Regions from separate parts of the Solibacillus daqui genome, predicted to be linked through region 2. Evidence: riboswitches for the same ligand, from Rfam matches in the RefSeq annotation. Region 2 holds a riboswitch; each other region holds the start of a gene.
The links. A riboswitch is a leader RNA that binds a small molecule or an ion and turns the genes downstream of it on or off. The one in region 2 is predicted to bind thiamine pyrophosphate.
Positions count from the first base shown of each region.

Region 1: it holds a riboswitch for thiamine pyrophosphate, as region 2 does, so the genes downstream of both, thiT (energy-coupled thiamine transporter ThiT) here and tenA (thiaminase II) in region 2, are expected to answer to the same signal.
Region 3: it holds a riboswitch for thiamine pyrophosphate, as region 2 does, so the genes downstream of both, thiM (hydroxyethylthiazole kinase) here and tenA (thiaminase II) in region 2, are expected to answer to the same signal.

Region 1 covers NZ_CP114887.1:3,477,840-3,482,742, reverse strand. The annotation lists gene O7776_RS17160 (AAA family ATPase) at 1-2,041, shown strand, start outside; gene O7776_RS17155 (hypothetical protein) at 2,268-2,396, opposite strand; gene O7776_RS17150 (magnetosome magnetite crystal formation protein family) at 2,465-2,791, opposite strand; TPP riboswitch at 2,909-3,018, shown strand; gene thiT (energy-coupled thiamine transporter ThiT) at 3,121-3,681, shown strand; gene map (type I methionyl aminopeptidase) at 4,267-4,903, shown strand, end outside.
Region 2 covers NZ_CP114887.1:55,057-59,959, reverse strand. The annotation lists gene O7776_RS00275 (ABC transporter substrate-binding protein) at 1-259, opposite strand, end outside; gene O7776_RS00270 (ABC transporter permease) at 274-1,044, opposite strand; gene O7776_RS00265 (ABC transporter ATP-binding protein) at 1,031-1,768, opposite strand; gene tenA (thiaminase II) at 1,793-2,479, opposite strand; TPP riboswitch at 2,575-2,662, opposite strand; TPP riboswitch at 2,770-2,857, opposite strand; gene rsmI (16S rRNA (cytidine(1402)-2'-O)-methyltransferase) at 2,965-3,840, opposite strand; gene O7776_RS00250 (GIY-YIG nuclease family protein) at 3,821-4,099, opposite strand; gene O7776_RS00245 (tRNA1(Val) (adenine(37)-N6)-methyltransferase) at 4,083-4,832, opposite strand.
Region 3 covers NZ_CP114887.1:1,497,102-1,502,004, reverse strand. The annotation lists gene O7776_RS07140 (NADPH:quinone reductase) at 1-801, opposite strand, end outside; gene thiE (thiamine phosphate synthase) at 944-1,555, opposite strand; gene thiD (bifunctional hydroxymethylpyrimidine kinase/phosphomethylpyrimidine kinase) at 1,545-2,357, opposite strand; gene thiM (hydroxyethylthiazole kinase) at 2,354-3,097, opposite strand; TPP riboswitch at 3,173-3,271, opposite strand; TPP riboswitch at 3,330-3,426, opposite strand; gene O7776_RS07120 (MDR family MFS transporter) at 3,492-4,664, opposite strand; gene O7776_RS07115 (MFS transporter) at 4,855-4,903, shown strand, end outside.

The DNA.
Region 1 (4,903 bases), 690 kb from region 2:
AGAAAAGGCTAAATTAGAATCCGAACAAGCCAAGCAGCAACTTATTACGGCAACACTAGCCTATGAAAACGTGCAGAAGGATGAAGCATTATTAGAAACGTATACAAAAAATATTTCGCAGCTTGAACAAATAATTCCTATTTATGAAACAATTGATATTCAGCGCAATCATGTCGATCAGCTAAAGGCTCAGCAGCTTAAAGCACAAACCTTATATGATAATTTACAGGGGGAATTGGTTGAATTAAAGCTACAGCAACAAAACCAACAAAATGTTGTAACAGTGCTTGAACAGGCTGTAGCACAGTATGAACAAACATTTGAAGCTCATGCCACAGCAACACGCAATGTTGAGCTTGTAAAAGAGACAGCAAAACTGCAAATGAACATAGAGCTATTAAAGGCTGATGCGTTGTCTAAGGAGCAACAAGCAACAAAAGCTGAGCAAGCCTTACATGCGGTAGAGCAACAAATTCGTAGCAATCAGGCCGCCTTTTTAGCTGCCTCATTGCACAATGGGGATGCTTGCCCGGTATGTGGTAGTACAGAACATCCAGCTATTCATAATAGTGAAATGCTTCAAGTGGATGACACGCAAATAGAGCAATTGCGACAACAATCAGATGCAGCTCGCCAAAGCTATTATCAAGTACAATCAAAACTTGAAATTGAGCAACAAACAAATACTGAAAAGCATAACCAAATACAACGCCAGCAATTACAGCTAGAGGCATTAGCACAGTATGAGGAACAGCTACAAACATTAGCTTCACATCTAGCAGATTTGCGAGTAAAGCAACAGCAATTAACAACTGAACGCACACAGCTAGAACAATTCAACGAAAAGCGTGAAGTAATTCAAGGGCGTCTTGAAAAAGGACAGGCATACGTTCAAGAAATTCAGACGCAGCTAGCACAGGAAAAGGGCAAACTTGAGCAAAGTGAGCTATCATTGTTACCACAATTTACTACAGTTGCTGAAGTTCAAATTGCTTTATCCAATCAACTTCAGCAGCATCAATCATTAAAGAACGAGTTAAAGCGAGCTTTCGATGCATTGCAACAGGCACAATTACAGCAAAATTCAAGTGAGGTCAATCAGCTACATGAGGTGAATCATTTATCGGATAAGCAGCATGAGCATGAATTAGCACATATTGCATTTGCAACGTCATTGCAAAACGAACACTTCTCATTAGAAAGCTATCAACAAGCATTATTAGCAGAGCAAGCACAGCATGAAATTCGTCAGATGCTTGAAGCGTACAAGCAACAGCTGCATACATTAACGGCGCAAATTACTGAAGACCAGGAGCAGCTTGAAGGAAAGCAGCTTGCGGATTTAACTGAGCTTCAACAACACCTAACAACATTAAATAACGAACAAGATGAGCGTTATGCAGCGATGAAGCAAACGGAATCCTATGGAACACAATGCCTAACAACATTACAGAAGCTTGAACAATCTGCAGACCAGATTGAAAGCTATAAAGTAAAATTACAGCAAATGGAGCATGTATATGATCTTGTGCGTGGTCAAAATGATGCGAAAATCAGCTTTGAACGCTTTGCACAAATTGGCTATTTAGAAAAGGTAACGCATGCCGCAAATGAACGCTTACGGATTTTATCAAATGGTCAATATTTCCTGAAATCTACTGGGCGTAAAGAGGGTAATGCGCAAAGTGGTTTAAGTATTGATGTTTATGATAGCAATACAGGGCAAACACGTGATGTTAAAACGTTGTCTGGTGGCGAAAAATTCAATGCTTCATTATCCTTGGCACTTGGGATGGCGGATGTTATTCAAAGTGTACAAGGAAGTGTGCATATAGATACGATGTTTATCGATGAAGGTTTTGGTACGCTCGATGAGGAGGCGTTACGCCGTGCGATTGATATTTTAATTGACCTTCAGCAAACAGGACGACTTATCGGTATTATTTCGCATGTCGCCGAATTAAAAGCAGCAATGCCAGCGATTTTACAAGTGAAAAAGTTAAAAGAAGGTCATAGTACAACTGAAATTATTGTGAAGTAAAAGAAACGAAGGGCTTGTCCGGAAAGTAATTTCTGGACAAGCCCTTTGCACTAAGGATGGAGACTAGCAAAAAGCTAGTCGTGAATGCGTTGTCACAGGACCTGATGTTTTTAGCATTCGTTCTTTACTTGCGAACACCGAGAAAAACAACCTACAGCGGATAATTAACACATGAGTGGAGCACTGTCCAAAAAGTTAACACTTTTAGGACAGTTCTTTAGTTTCTTTATTTTTTAGGAGTCCGTGGAATGTTTGGTTGTTTTGGTGTTGAACGATTATCGAGAACTTTTTTTATAATTGGGTAAACGATCGGTCCGTATTTGATGGCTGTTTTAATAACTTTATTTAACTTCATGAATGACACTCCTTAATGAAACGGAAATTGTATTAAAAATATACCCAATAATTGGGCCATATTAAACATTAGCGTAATACTTTAATGGCTTGCACAAGATTCCAAATCGCAATCGCAAATGAAATGACTGCCAAAATGATGAAACCAATAAAAATCCAACCTTCAAATAAGTTACCCGGTCCGTAAAAATTACTATCTGTAACTACAAATACAATAAATGAAATAAAGTAAATAATACCTAAAACAATCGGAAATAGCTGTGAAATAAAAGCCCGTTTGTTATGATGTTTGACAAAATCATCCTTTGTCACGAAAAAAACGATAAGTGGTAAAATAAACGGCGCAAAATAGAAGCTTAAATAGCCAAGTGCACTTAATCCCTTTGATTGATTCATAAAAATCCACTCCTTTTAATTCATCATACGGATAAGGTGAAAAATAGTTTCAAAGAAAGAGGTTGAAAATTGTCACATTATTGGCTACAATGATTGTGTTCAAACAATAGTATCGAGATGTACCACAAGGGGGGCCGATTAAGTCGGCTGAGATTGCGCACGGATATTGCGCTGACTCTTTGAACCTGTAAGTTAGCACTTGCGTAGGGATGTGGATAGAAACCGACTGTTCAAGCAATGGTTAGGATTTTATCCTAATTATTGCTTTTTTTTGCTTTTCTATTCCTTCTTTAACTTCTGTTACATCGGAAAAAGAAAGGGGCTTTGTTATGGACAAAAAGAAATTATTAATGCTGGTTGAAATTGCCATATTTGCAGGTATCGGAATTGTGTTAGATCAATTTTCATTTAAACTGTGGGCACAAGGTGGTTCGATTAGCTTTGTGATGTTACCAATTATGCTGATGGCGATTCGTTGGGGATTAACTGCTGGGCTTGCGACAGGTCTTATTATTGGCGTATTACAAATAATGTTTGGCGGGTATATTGTACATTGGTTCCAGGCAATTTTAGATTATGGTCTTGCCTTTACAGTAGTAGGATTGGTCGCAGTGATCCGTAAACCATTATTACAGGCAGCAAAAAGCGTAGATAAAAAGAAAATGACAATTTATATTGTACTTGGTGCACTATTAGGAGGAACATTACGTTTTATTTCGCATTTACTTGCGGGTGTGGTGTTCTTTAAAGAATATGCTGGTGATGATAATGTTTGGATTTATTCAATTATTTATAATGGTTCATACATGCTACCGGCAACAATTTTGACTGCGGTAATTGCTGTGTTGTTATTTACAACAGCACCAAGGTTATTACAAACATTTAAATAAGTAAAAAAAGGTGTAGTTCAAATAGCGAACTACACCTTTTTTCATTCAATACTTTATTATTGGGTTTATCGCCTTACATTTTCATATCTGAAATATAATTTTGTACCGTGCATCGTTGTATGATTTGACGAGCTATTCAAGCAGACAAAAAAATGCAATTACAGCCATAAAACCAACTACGCCGTAAAGTCATATATTATTAAGAAAACTTTCACGATTGAACCATATGAACTTTTGATGGAAATCGGATGCTGATAACGTCTTGATAAACGTTGCAAGAATGGCATGAATGAGTATGATTAATATGCTAACAAGCGATAAAAAAATTCATCGGTTTTCGATAGCTCTAATGATGTGTGCGAGGGCATAAATTGCTAAAAAAATGATCACGAAAAAGGGGCATAGATCTGTTATTAAATAAATATAAATCGGTTGCATGGCATCCACCTTAATCATGTATTATCTCCTTTTATATTCCTTAGATTATCCTGCGTAAACAGTTGTTTTATTGAAGCGTTTATTCGTATAATGAATTTTAAGTATGTTATAGTTAGGGGTAGAGTTTTAAGAGGAAGGAAGTTACACATGATTGTTACAACTCAAGAAGAAATTCAAGCGTTTAAAAAAATCGGACGCATTTGTGCAGAGATTCGTGAAGCGATGAAAGCTGCGACAGTACCAGGTGTTACAACAAAAGAGTTAGATGAAATTGCAGGTCGTATGTTTGCAGAGGCGGGGGCTATTTCAGGTCCAAAAGGCGAATATGATTTCCCTGGATATACATGTATTTCAGTAAACCACGAAGTTGCACACGGGATTCCAGGTAGCAAAGTGATCCAAGAAGGTGATATCGTAAACATCGACGTATCAGGCTCTTTAGATGGTTACTTTGCAGATACAGGGATTTCTTTTGTAGTAGGTGAAGGGTATGAAGAAAAAGAAAGACTTTGTGCAGTAGCTAAAGCTGCTTTTGATCGTGCAATGACAAAAGTAAAAGCAGGTTCAAAGTTAAACCAAATTGGTAAAGCTGTTGAGCGTGAGGCATATGCAAACGGATTAACTGTGATTATGAACTTAACTGGGCATGGTTTAGGGAAATCTTTACACGAAGCACCAAACCACGTATTAAACTATTATGACCCATCTGATAGCCAATTAATGAAAGAAGGTATGGTATTAGCAGTAGAACCGTTCATTTCTGCAAAGGCTGAACATATCGTTG
Region 2 (4,903 bases):
TCCCAGTTGCAGCAAGCTTTAACGGGTCATTTGTGTCTGCAGGCATTTGGATTTCGACATCTAATCCTTGCTCCTCAAAATAACCTTTTTCCTTTGCAACATAAAACGCAGAGTGTACCGCGTTCGGATACCAATCAAGCATAATCGATATTTTCTCTAATTCTGATTGCCCGTTTTCTTGTGAACTTTTATCATTACTACAGCCGACCAACATGATGACCAGCAATAGAAATACAACAGGAATTTTCCAATTTTTCATTTTCTGTTTCTCCTCTAATTTTCATATTTCCATTTTCTAAGAACGATTCTCTCAATCCATGTGGCGAACGCAAACAGTAGGATTCCTAAAAAAGTTAATATCGTAATTGCAGCGAATACACCTTCCGCATTCAAATTCCCAGACATTCTTCGGCTATAATAACCTAACCCTTCACTTGCACCTAGCCATTCCCCAATGGTTGCCCCTACTAATGCAAATACAATAGCCATTTTAAAACCTGAGAAGAATGAAGGTAATGCCATTGGAATATGTAGCTTTAGAAAGATTTGCTTGCGGGAAGCACCCATCGAACGAAATAGTTCGATATAATCTTTATCGCATGCTCTTAAACCATCATAGGTGCTCACCACAACAGGGAAAAATGAGATAAGCACCGTTACTGCCACCTTACTCCAAATAGAATAACCAAACCAAAGTACAAAAATAGGAGATAGTGCAATGATTGGAATCATTTGCGAAATGATGACAGCCGGATACATTACTTTTTCTATAGGTTTAAAGCAAAACATCCCGATAGCAAGAGACACCCCCAATAGGACGGTTATCAAAAAGCCGATGAAAAACTCGATTGTGGTTGCCTTTAAATGCACGAAAATGAGGACTCGCCAATTATCGATAATCATCTGCAGAACTCCTGTTGGTGCTGGTATAATAAAGCTCGGCACAATGCCTTGCCTTACGAGCACTTCAAGTACAACAAGAACGATTATAAAAAACAGTAGGAATAAAGCGTATTGTTGAAACCAACTTCTAATCTGTTTCACTAGAAATCTTCCTTTCTAGCTTTCTTCTTAGAGCTATACCAGCTTCTGAATAGCTCATTTCATTGGCACGTGGTCTTGGCAAATCCACGATGATTTCCTCTACGCTTTTATCTTGATGCAAGATTAAAATGCGATCACTTAGTAAAATCGCTTCCTCTAAATCATGGGTAATAAAGAGCACTGTTTTCTTTAATTGTTGCCACATCGACAATAACCAACTCTGCATTTCTTTTTTCGTAAAAGCATCCAATGCCCCAAATGGTTCATCAAGTAATAACACATCTTTACCTGTTAAGAGTGCTCTTAAAAAAGCTGCGCGCTGTCTCATTCCACCTGATAGTTCCTTCGGATAAGCTTGTACATAATCCTTTAAACCAACTCGCTCAATCCAGACAATTGCTTCCTCTTTTGTTAGCAATACGTTCTTTTGAATCTCTGCTGCGATCATGACATTTTCCAAAATTGTACGCCATGGCAGCAGCAAATCCTTTTGTGGCATAAAACCCACATCACCAGGGGCTACTTGACGATCATCAATAACAATACTCCCCTCATCGGGTGTAAGTAGTCCCGTCATCAGTTTAAAAATCGTGCTTTTTCCTGTACCGCTTCTGCCAATTATTGATACGAATTCCCCCTGCTTAATTTCCATATTCAATTTTAAGATTACAGGAGGGGAATGTTTCTCAAAAGCATAGGTCACATTTTGCAAGCTAACTACCATTTTTTCAACACCTTCTTAAATAAACTAAATCGGCCAATCCTGATTGTAATAGTTCATATCCCAGAATAAATATTCATACTTTGACGTCATTTGGAAATGTTTTTCTAACTGGGCTAGCTCTCGCTCGGGCTTCCCATCTGCTAATTCATTCATTACACCAATTAACCATTTTGCACCGTTGCCAAATTCCTCTGAATCGTATGTTTCTATCCACTTGGCATAAGGATTATTTGCTAAATCATGACCAAACTGTGCTCTTAGCAGCTTTCCAATTTCCCAATAATCCCACGCACAGGGTAATAGGCAGGCCACTACTTCCGCCAGGCTACCACTTTGCGCAGCATTTAACATATAATTCGTATATGCTAAATTCGCAGGCGTTGGTTTGGTTGCCTCCAACTCTTCTGATGTAATTCCAAATTCCGCAGCAAATTGACGATGTAAATTCATTTCAAAATGGAGTGTATCATTTAATATCGCAGCAAACTTCCCCATCATATCGAGATCCGTTGATTTGACAGAGGCAATGGCAAATAGTTTGGCATAATCGATTAAATACACATAATCCTGCTTCATGTATTGGATAAATTTATCCTTATCAAGTGTTCCCTTCCCTAGTTCTTGCACAAATGGATGGCTATGATTTGCGTCCCAAATAGGTTGCACATTTCTAAAAAGTCGATCAGTAAATTTTTCTGTTTTCACATTCATTGTTGTTTCCTCCTTTTTTTATAACAAGTAATTTAAAAAAAATAAAAACCACTTCCTAAAATAGGAAATGGTTTCGTCGCATAAGTTGTACACACATACACTCGAAACTACTTCCCTACGCTAGTCCTAACTAGATCCGGTTCAAAGGGTTCTTCTCAGCCAATGGCGCCCCTAGCAGTTTATCTACTTATTCAATTCTTTATGAAATCCATGGATAACTTATAATCTTCTTACCCACTAAAAATAAAAACCCCACTCTTTTTAGAGAGCGGGGGAATGTACATGTGTCCTATCAACATGCCTCACTTCCCTACGCTAGTCCTAACTAGATCCGGTTCAAAGGGTTCTTCTCAGCCAGTGGCGCCCCTAGTGCTTTTAGTAATATTTATTTTCTTCTATATCATAACATGACTTACAATTTACGCAAGTGATTTCAAGTGAACAATACATTTTTGTCCAACTTATAATCCACCACGGACCTTTTCTTAATGCCCTTGATGATACTCATTATACACATCTCTTTTCGAAAGTCCACGCAATTTTGCTACTTCCTTTATCGCTTCTTTCGACGATATTTGAGTTTCTTCTATTATATAGTTTACATGTTCATCTAACGTCATATCAGTCCAATAGTTTTCTTCTTCTTCCACTTCGCCTGATGTATTGCCTTCAACTACTACACAAAACTCACCACGAATTTCATTGTCATTAGCCCAAGTAATCGCTTCCTCCATTGAACCCCGTAAAAACTCTTCAAATTTCTTTGTTAATTCACGTGCTAATGTAATTTGTCGATTGCCAAGAACTAGTTGTAAATCCTTTAATGTATCCTTTAAGCGATGAGGTGCTTCATAAAATAAAAGCGTTTCTTCTCGTTTACTTAATTTTTCAAGCTGCTCACGACGCCCTTTTTTGTTGCGATTCAAAAAGCCGAAGAAATAAAATGGCTGCGGTGTAATGCCTGATGCAATAAGTGCTGTCAAAGCAGCATTTGCCCCAGGAATTGGCACAACAGCAAAGTCTTCTGCGATGGCTTTTGCTGCAATATCCGCGCCTGGGTCTGAAATACACGGTAACCCAGCATCACTAACAAGTGCTACTGATTTTCCTTCACGTAAAAATGCTAATAATTTTTCGCCACCTACTTCTAAGTTGTGCTCATGATAACTAATTAAAGGTGTTTGAATATCAAAATAGTTACAAAGTTTTCTCGTATTACGCGTATCTTCTGCTGCAATAATATCCACTTCTTTTAAAATGCGCAGCGCACGCATTGTCATATCTTCTAAATTGCCAATCGGCGTTGCAACTAAATATAAGCAACTCCCCTGTTCATGCTGACTACTCTTCTGCGATTTCATCATTCGCCCTCCTCATATATTCAAACTTTTTTGCTCGTGTTAATTGTTTAAAGGCATATTCTGCCGACATTGCTTGCTGTTTTGTATCGAATGTTTCATAATACACACATTTTACTGGACCACGTGCGCGTGTATACTTTGCACCCTTGCCAGTATTATGCGCTGTTATTCGCTTGTCCAAATTATTCGTATAACCCGCATACAGCGAGGCATCACTACACTCCAACACATAAAAATAATGCTCAGTTTTCGTCGCCATATAATAACGCCCTCACTTCTGGCGTGTATTCGTTATTGTCTTCATATACATAAAGCGGAGGTAAAATTTTTAAATCCGGCTTACCGTCTTTAATTGCTTCAATCAACAGTGTATTCGCTTCCTTACCACGCTTCGGATACACAAATTGTATACGCTTTGGCTCTAATCGATTTGCACGCATTGCCGTTACAATATCTAATAAACGGCCTGGACGATGCACAAACGCAACCTTACCACCTTGCTTTAATAAGCGACTTGATGCTTCTACCGCTTGTTCTAACGTTAAATGTATTTCATGTCGCGCAATCGCATAATGTTCACTCGTATTTTTTTCGCTTAGTTCATGCGCTAAGAAGTACGGTGGGTTACATGTAACTGCGTCGTATTTTTCAATTCCTAACGTTTTTGGTACATCCTTAACATCGCCTAACTTCATTTCAATTTGGTGCTCTAATTTATTGTAGGCAATACTACGTGTTGCCATATCATGTAAACGTGGTTGCAATTCAACCCCAGTAATTTTTGCCTTTGTTCTTGCACTTAAGAATAACGGAATAACCCCGTTTCCTGAGCAAAGATCGACAATATGCCCTTTACTCTTTGGAATTTGCACGAAACGCGATAATAACACGGCATCTAATGAAAAAGAAAAAACAGATGGGCTTTGAATAATTCGCAAGTTTTCCGCAAGTAAATAATCTAAGCGTTCATCATCTTTTAACCATTGTTCCACTTTTATATCCTCCATGAATTGATTTCCTATTAACAAGAGAGCTATCCCTCATGTATCAATTAACTACTTAA
Region 3 (4,903 bases), 1.4 Mb from region 2:
AAATAACACCATGCCAGTTACATCACATTCTTTTTGCATAATTAAACGCGGGTTGATTTCAATGTCACCGCGATTCCCGACAATGATAATCTTTCCGTACTTCGCCACCAATTGTAAATCGACCGCTAAATTGACGTTTGCTAAAAATTCAATAATCACATCTGGTCCAGCACCCTCTGTTACTTCAAGAATCTGCTCCATATTGCCTTCTGTAATATGATCAAACGCATAATCTGCACCGGCGTCCTTTACAAGCGCCTTTCCTTCTCCACGACTGGCTGTTCCGATTACCGTTGCCCCAAGTGATTTTGCCATTTGCACCGCCTGTAAACCAACCGCACCACTTGCTCCGTGGATAAGTACCGTTTGATTAGCTTGTACACCTGCCTTTTGCACAACTGCACGAAACGCGGTCAATGCTGGTATGCCAAGTGCCGCTCCTTGCAAAAAGCTTATGTGCTCGGGTAATTGCATCACATAGTTTGCATCACATACGACCGCTTCTGCAAATGTCCCCGTCGTTGCACCTGGTAAGCTTGCGACAAATACGCGGTCGCCTACTTGTACATTTGTTACCGCTTCTCCAACTGCTTCCACAATTCCCGCGCCATCTAAGCCCGGTGTGTATGGTAATTGTGGTTTGATGGCATATGTACCTGTTGATGTATAAACATCACTTGGATTTACCCCTGCTGCATGTAGCTTCACGATTACATCCGTTGCCGAAATGGATGGTAATGGTAATTCCGCTAGCTGTAAATTTTCCGAAGTACCAAAGTTTTTCATTTCAATTGCTTTCAATATGCTCACCTCGAATTTGTAATAATAATAGAATATTAAAAAAATTCACGCTTGTACATCATTTATAACTAAACTTCACATTTTAACAATGGCTTACCCAATGAAAAAAAGTGGATGAGACGTCCCTCATCCACTTTCACCATTACAACGATTGTACCGTTTGATGAATATCTTCACTTAAACTTATGGCAGAAATGACTGCCACACCGTCCGCACCCGCTTCACGTATAAAAGCGCTGTTTAAAGGCGTGATACCTCCAATTGCCACCATCGGAAAATCAGGATAGCATGTTTTTGCTTCCTTTAAAAATGTAACACCTGCTGGAGCCTTTGCATCTTCTTTTGATGTAGTTGCAAAAATAGGACCAATGCCAACATAATCCGCACCCGCACGCATTGCCTTCTCTAATTCTTCCATATTATGAACCGAAACCCCAACGATTTTATGCGCTGCAAGTTGACGAAAGGCTTCAATCGCTAAATCGTCCTGCCCAACATGAATCCCATCTGCATCCAATTTCAACGCCAGTTTCACATCATCATTGACAATAAACGGGACCTTATATTGCTTACAAAGTTGTTGGCACGCACGCGCGAATTGCTCATACGCTTCTCCTTGTAATGCACCATTGCCCTTTTCCCGCCATTGAAACATCGTAATTCCGGCTTGCAGTGCCTTCTCTAAAATAATTAGTGGCTCACTTTGGCAATTATTCGTTCCCATAATGAAATATTTATCTAATTTAATAGACATTGACTTTACACGTCCCTTGCTGCTGTCGATACGCAAAATGATTCGTTGGTCCAAAGCCATGACCGATATTTAACGGATGGCTTATTGCAAGTTGAACAAATTTTTTCGCTTCTATAATCGCGTCCTTTAGTGAGCTTCCTTTTGCGATTTCAGCCGTTATTGCCGCTGAAAATGTACAGCCCGTTCCATGCGTATGCTTCGTTTCGTAGCGCTCGGTTTCCATCATAAAGGTAGGCCCGCCGCTGATGAATACCGTATCAATCGCCTTTTCTCCTTGTAAATGTCCACCTTTCATGACTACACACTTGACGCCTAAAGCCAATAAATCACGTCCCGCAAGCTCAATATCTTCCGCGGTTTCAATTGTCCGACCTGTCAGCACCTCTGCCTCTGGGATATTCGGTGTACAAACCGTAGCCACTGGAAGTAATTGCTCTTTCATTGCTTGGATCGCCTGCTGCTGTAGTAAGCTCGCACCACCCTTTGCAATCATAACTGGATCTACGATTATTGGAATTTGATGTTCTTTCAGTAATGAAACGACCCCAGCAATAATTTCAGCATTAAATAGCATACCTGTTTTTATAGCTTTGACCTCTAAATCTTCAAGTACTGCCTTCAATTGTGCTTGAACAAATTCAACAGTTGTCGGATAAATTCCATGCACGCCTAATGTATTTTGTGCAGTTAAAGCTGTTATAACAGACGTGCCAAACACGCCAAGTTCCTGAAATGTTTTGATATCGGCCTGAATCCCTGCACCGCCACTACTATCTGAACCTGCAATTGTACATGCAATCATCCGCGCACCTCCGCAAACTGTTCTAATTGATTGAAGAAATTTTCATGGAACGTTCCCATGGGAGCATAAGCGTTTAAACTTATTTGCTTGTATTCACGCAATAGAGCAGCTAAATCCTCAAAAGGCTCATTGCTACTTGCTAAAAGAGCAGCACAAATTGCGCTCAATAAACAGCCACTTCCAGTAATTTTCGTAATCTTTTCATGACCACCAGCAATGATTTCTACCTGCTGTCCATCAGTTAATACATCTTCCTTACCAGTCACAATCACCAGGCAGTTGTATTTTTTGGCAATCATTTTTGCAGTTTGTACAACATCGAGCTCACCCGAACCACTATCAACACCCTTTGCCTGCCAATTCGCGCCTGCAATAGCGGCAAGCTCTCCAATATTACAGCGTATTAAAGTGATTTTTAACTGCTGTAATAGCGTATGCGTTGTTTGTGAGCGAAACGCAGTAGCACCCGCACCAACAGGATCTAATACGATCGGAACTTGATGTTCATTTGCGCTTTTTCCCGCAGCTAGCATGGACTGAACTGTACGGTCATTTAGTGTGCCAATATTTAGTAATAGCGCATTGGCTATACGAGTCATTTCTGCCACTTCTTCAAAAGCATCTGCCATAACGGGAGATGCCCCAATTGTTAATAAGCCATTCGCAGTAAAATTTGCAACAACATAGTTTGTAATACAATGGATTAAAGGCTTTTTCTCATTAATTTTTTGTAGACTCAACGATATTCACTCCTCTTTTGGTGGACGTAAAGGCAAAAAGGCGTCTCTATATATAGAGACGCCAAAAAAGAGTAGATTCACCCTGTGTTTGCTCCCTACGCCAGTATTAACTGTTCAGGTTCTAAGGGTCAGGTTTTAACCTTCTCAACACGATGTGTCCCCCCGCAATTAAAGTATTTGCAAACGAAAAGCTCCACGTAAAAATACGCAGAGCCCTAGTAAGTACAATTTAAAAATGATGTACTTTGCTCCCTACGTCCGTATTAACGGTCAGGTTCTAAGGGTCAGGTTTTACCTTCTCAACACAATGTGTCCCCCTGCAAATGCAATTAATTAGTATGAGTGTAACAAAACAAAATTTTTAACGCAAGGTTTATTGTAAGATTTCACCACACTATGAAGTTCTAAGTGCTTTACGATAAATTAAAATGCTACTGAACATCAAAGCGGCAATAATCGCAAACATAAAATCGATTGCAGACGTTAAAAGCCACCCACCAAAAATCGGTCCAATAAAGCCTCCGATATTTTTGAGTTGCGCAGCGCCTAAATACGTCCCCTTCTGATCTTCTGGTGCGATTTCTTCAATTACCGCATTCATCATTGGAAAACAGAAAATTTCTCCAATCGAAAACACAATCATACTCGCGATAAACATCCACGCACTGTCCGACAAACCAAATAAAAATAAACCAACCGAAAAGATAATAATCCCCATTTTTAACGATGTATAAATTGACATTTTTTCTATCATCATTGTCAGTGGCAATTGTAATGCCAGTACCGTTATTGAATTGGCGATAATAACATACGAAAACAGTTTTACACCGTCTTCCACATTCATATTAATAAACTGAGGCAATGTCGAATCAAATTGCGAATAGCCTAGTACAACTAATATGCCACCCGCAATGAATAATAATAGCTTTTGATCTTGAAACACCGCTTTGAAAATCGTAAAAACATGCTGTGTATTTGAAAGTTTGTTTTGTTTCATTTCATAACGATTCAGCACAACGAGTAAAAATACCCCATACATCGCATACATAATACCCGTAATCGCAAATGGTATGGCAGGGCTTGAAAGATCGGATATCCAAACACCTAATAATGGACCAATGACCGCTGCTATATTAATTGCTGTATAACGCACTGAAAACAGTCTACGCTTTTTTTCATTTTCGGTAAAATCAATCATTAGCGCCTGCGTACCCGGTTCAAAAAACGAGCGGCACAGTCCATTCAACGCATTCAAAACGACAAAAAAGATTGCTGATGGCGCAAACGCAAAGCCAGCGAAGGTTAGACTCCAAATGAAAACCGTTGTAATAATAACGCTTTTTCGTCCGAAACGATCCGTCAAATAGCCCCCAATTAACCCACCAAATGTTGAAAATAGTGGCGCAATCCCGATTGTTATCCCTATTATTAGCGGTGATGCCTCTAACTCATTGTGTAAATAGAGCGCTAAAAATGGAATAGCCATAAAGCTAGCTGTCCGAACAAAAATCGTACCACATAAAATAATCCATACTAACGGATGAAAATAATTAACCATTTTTTGCATCACGCACCTCCAGTCTATATTTTACTCGTATTATATTAGAAAACCCATCCAATTTTTAAAGTTATTAATTTAATGTAAAATTAACAGCTTCAATTTCCGTTACTTTCCATTCCGATGGTATAATATTCATCATAACGTAGACTTTTTTTCTAGTCGCACATGCGGCAAATACAGATATGAAGGGAGTTCAATGCATTTGAAGTTAACAAAAGAAGAAAAATCGTGGATACTGTATGATT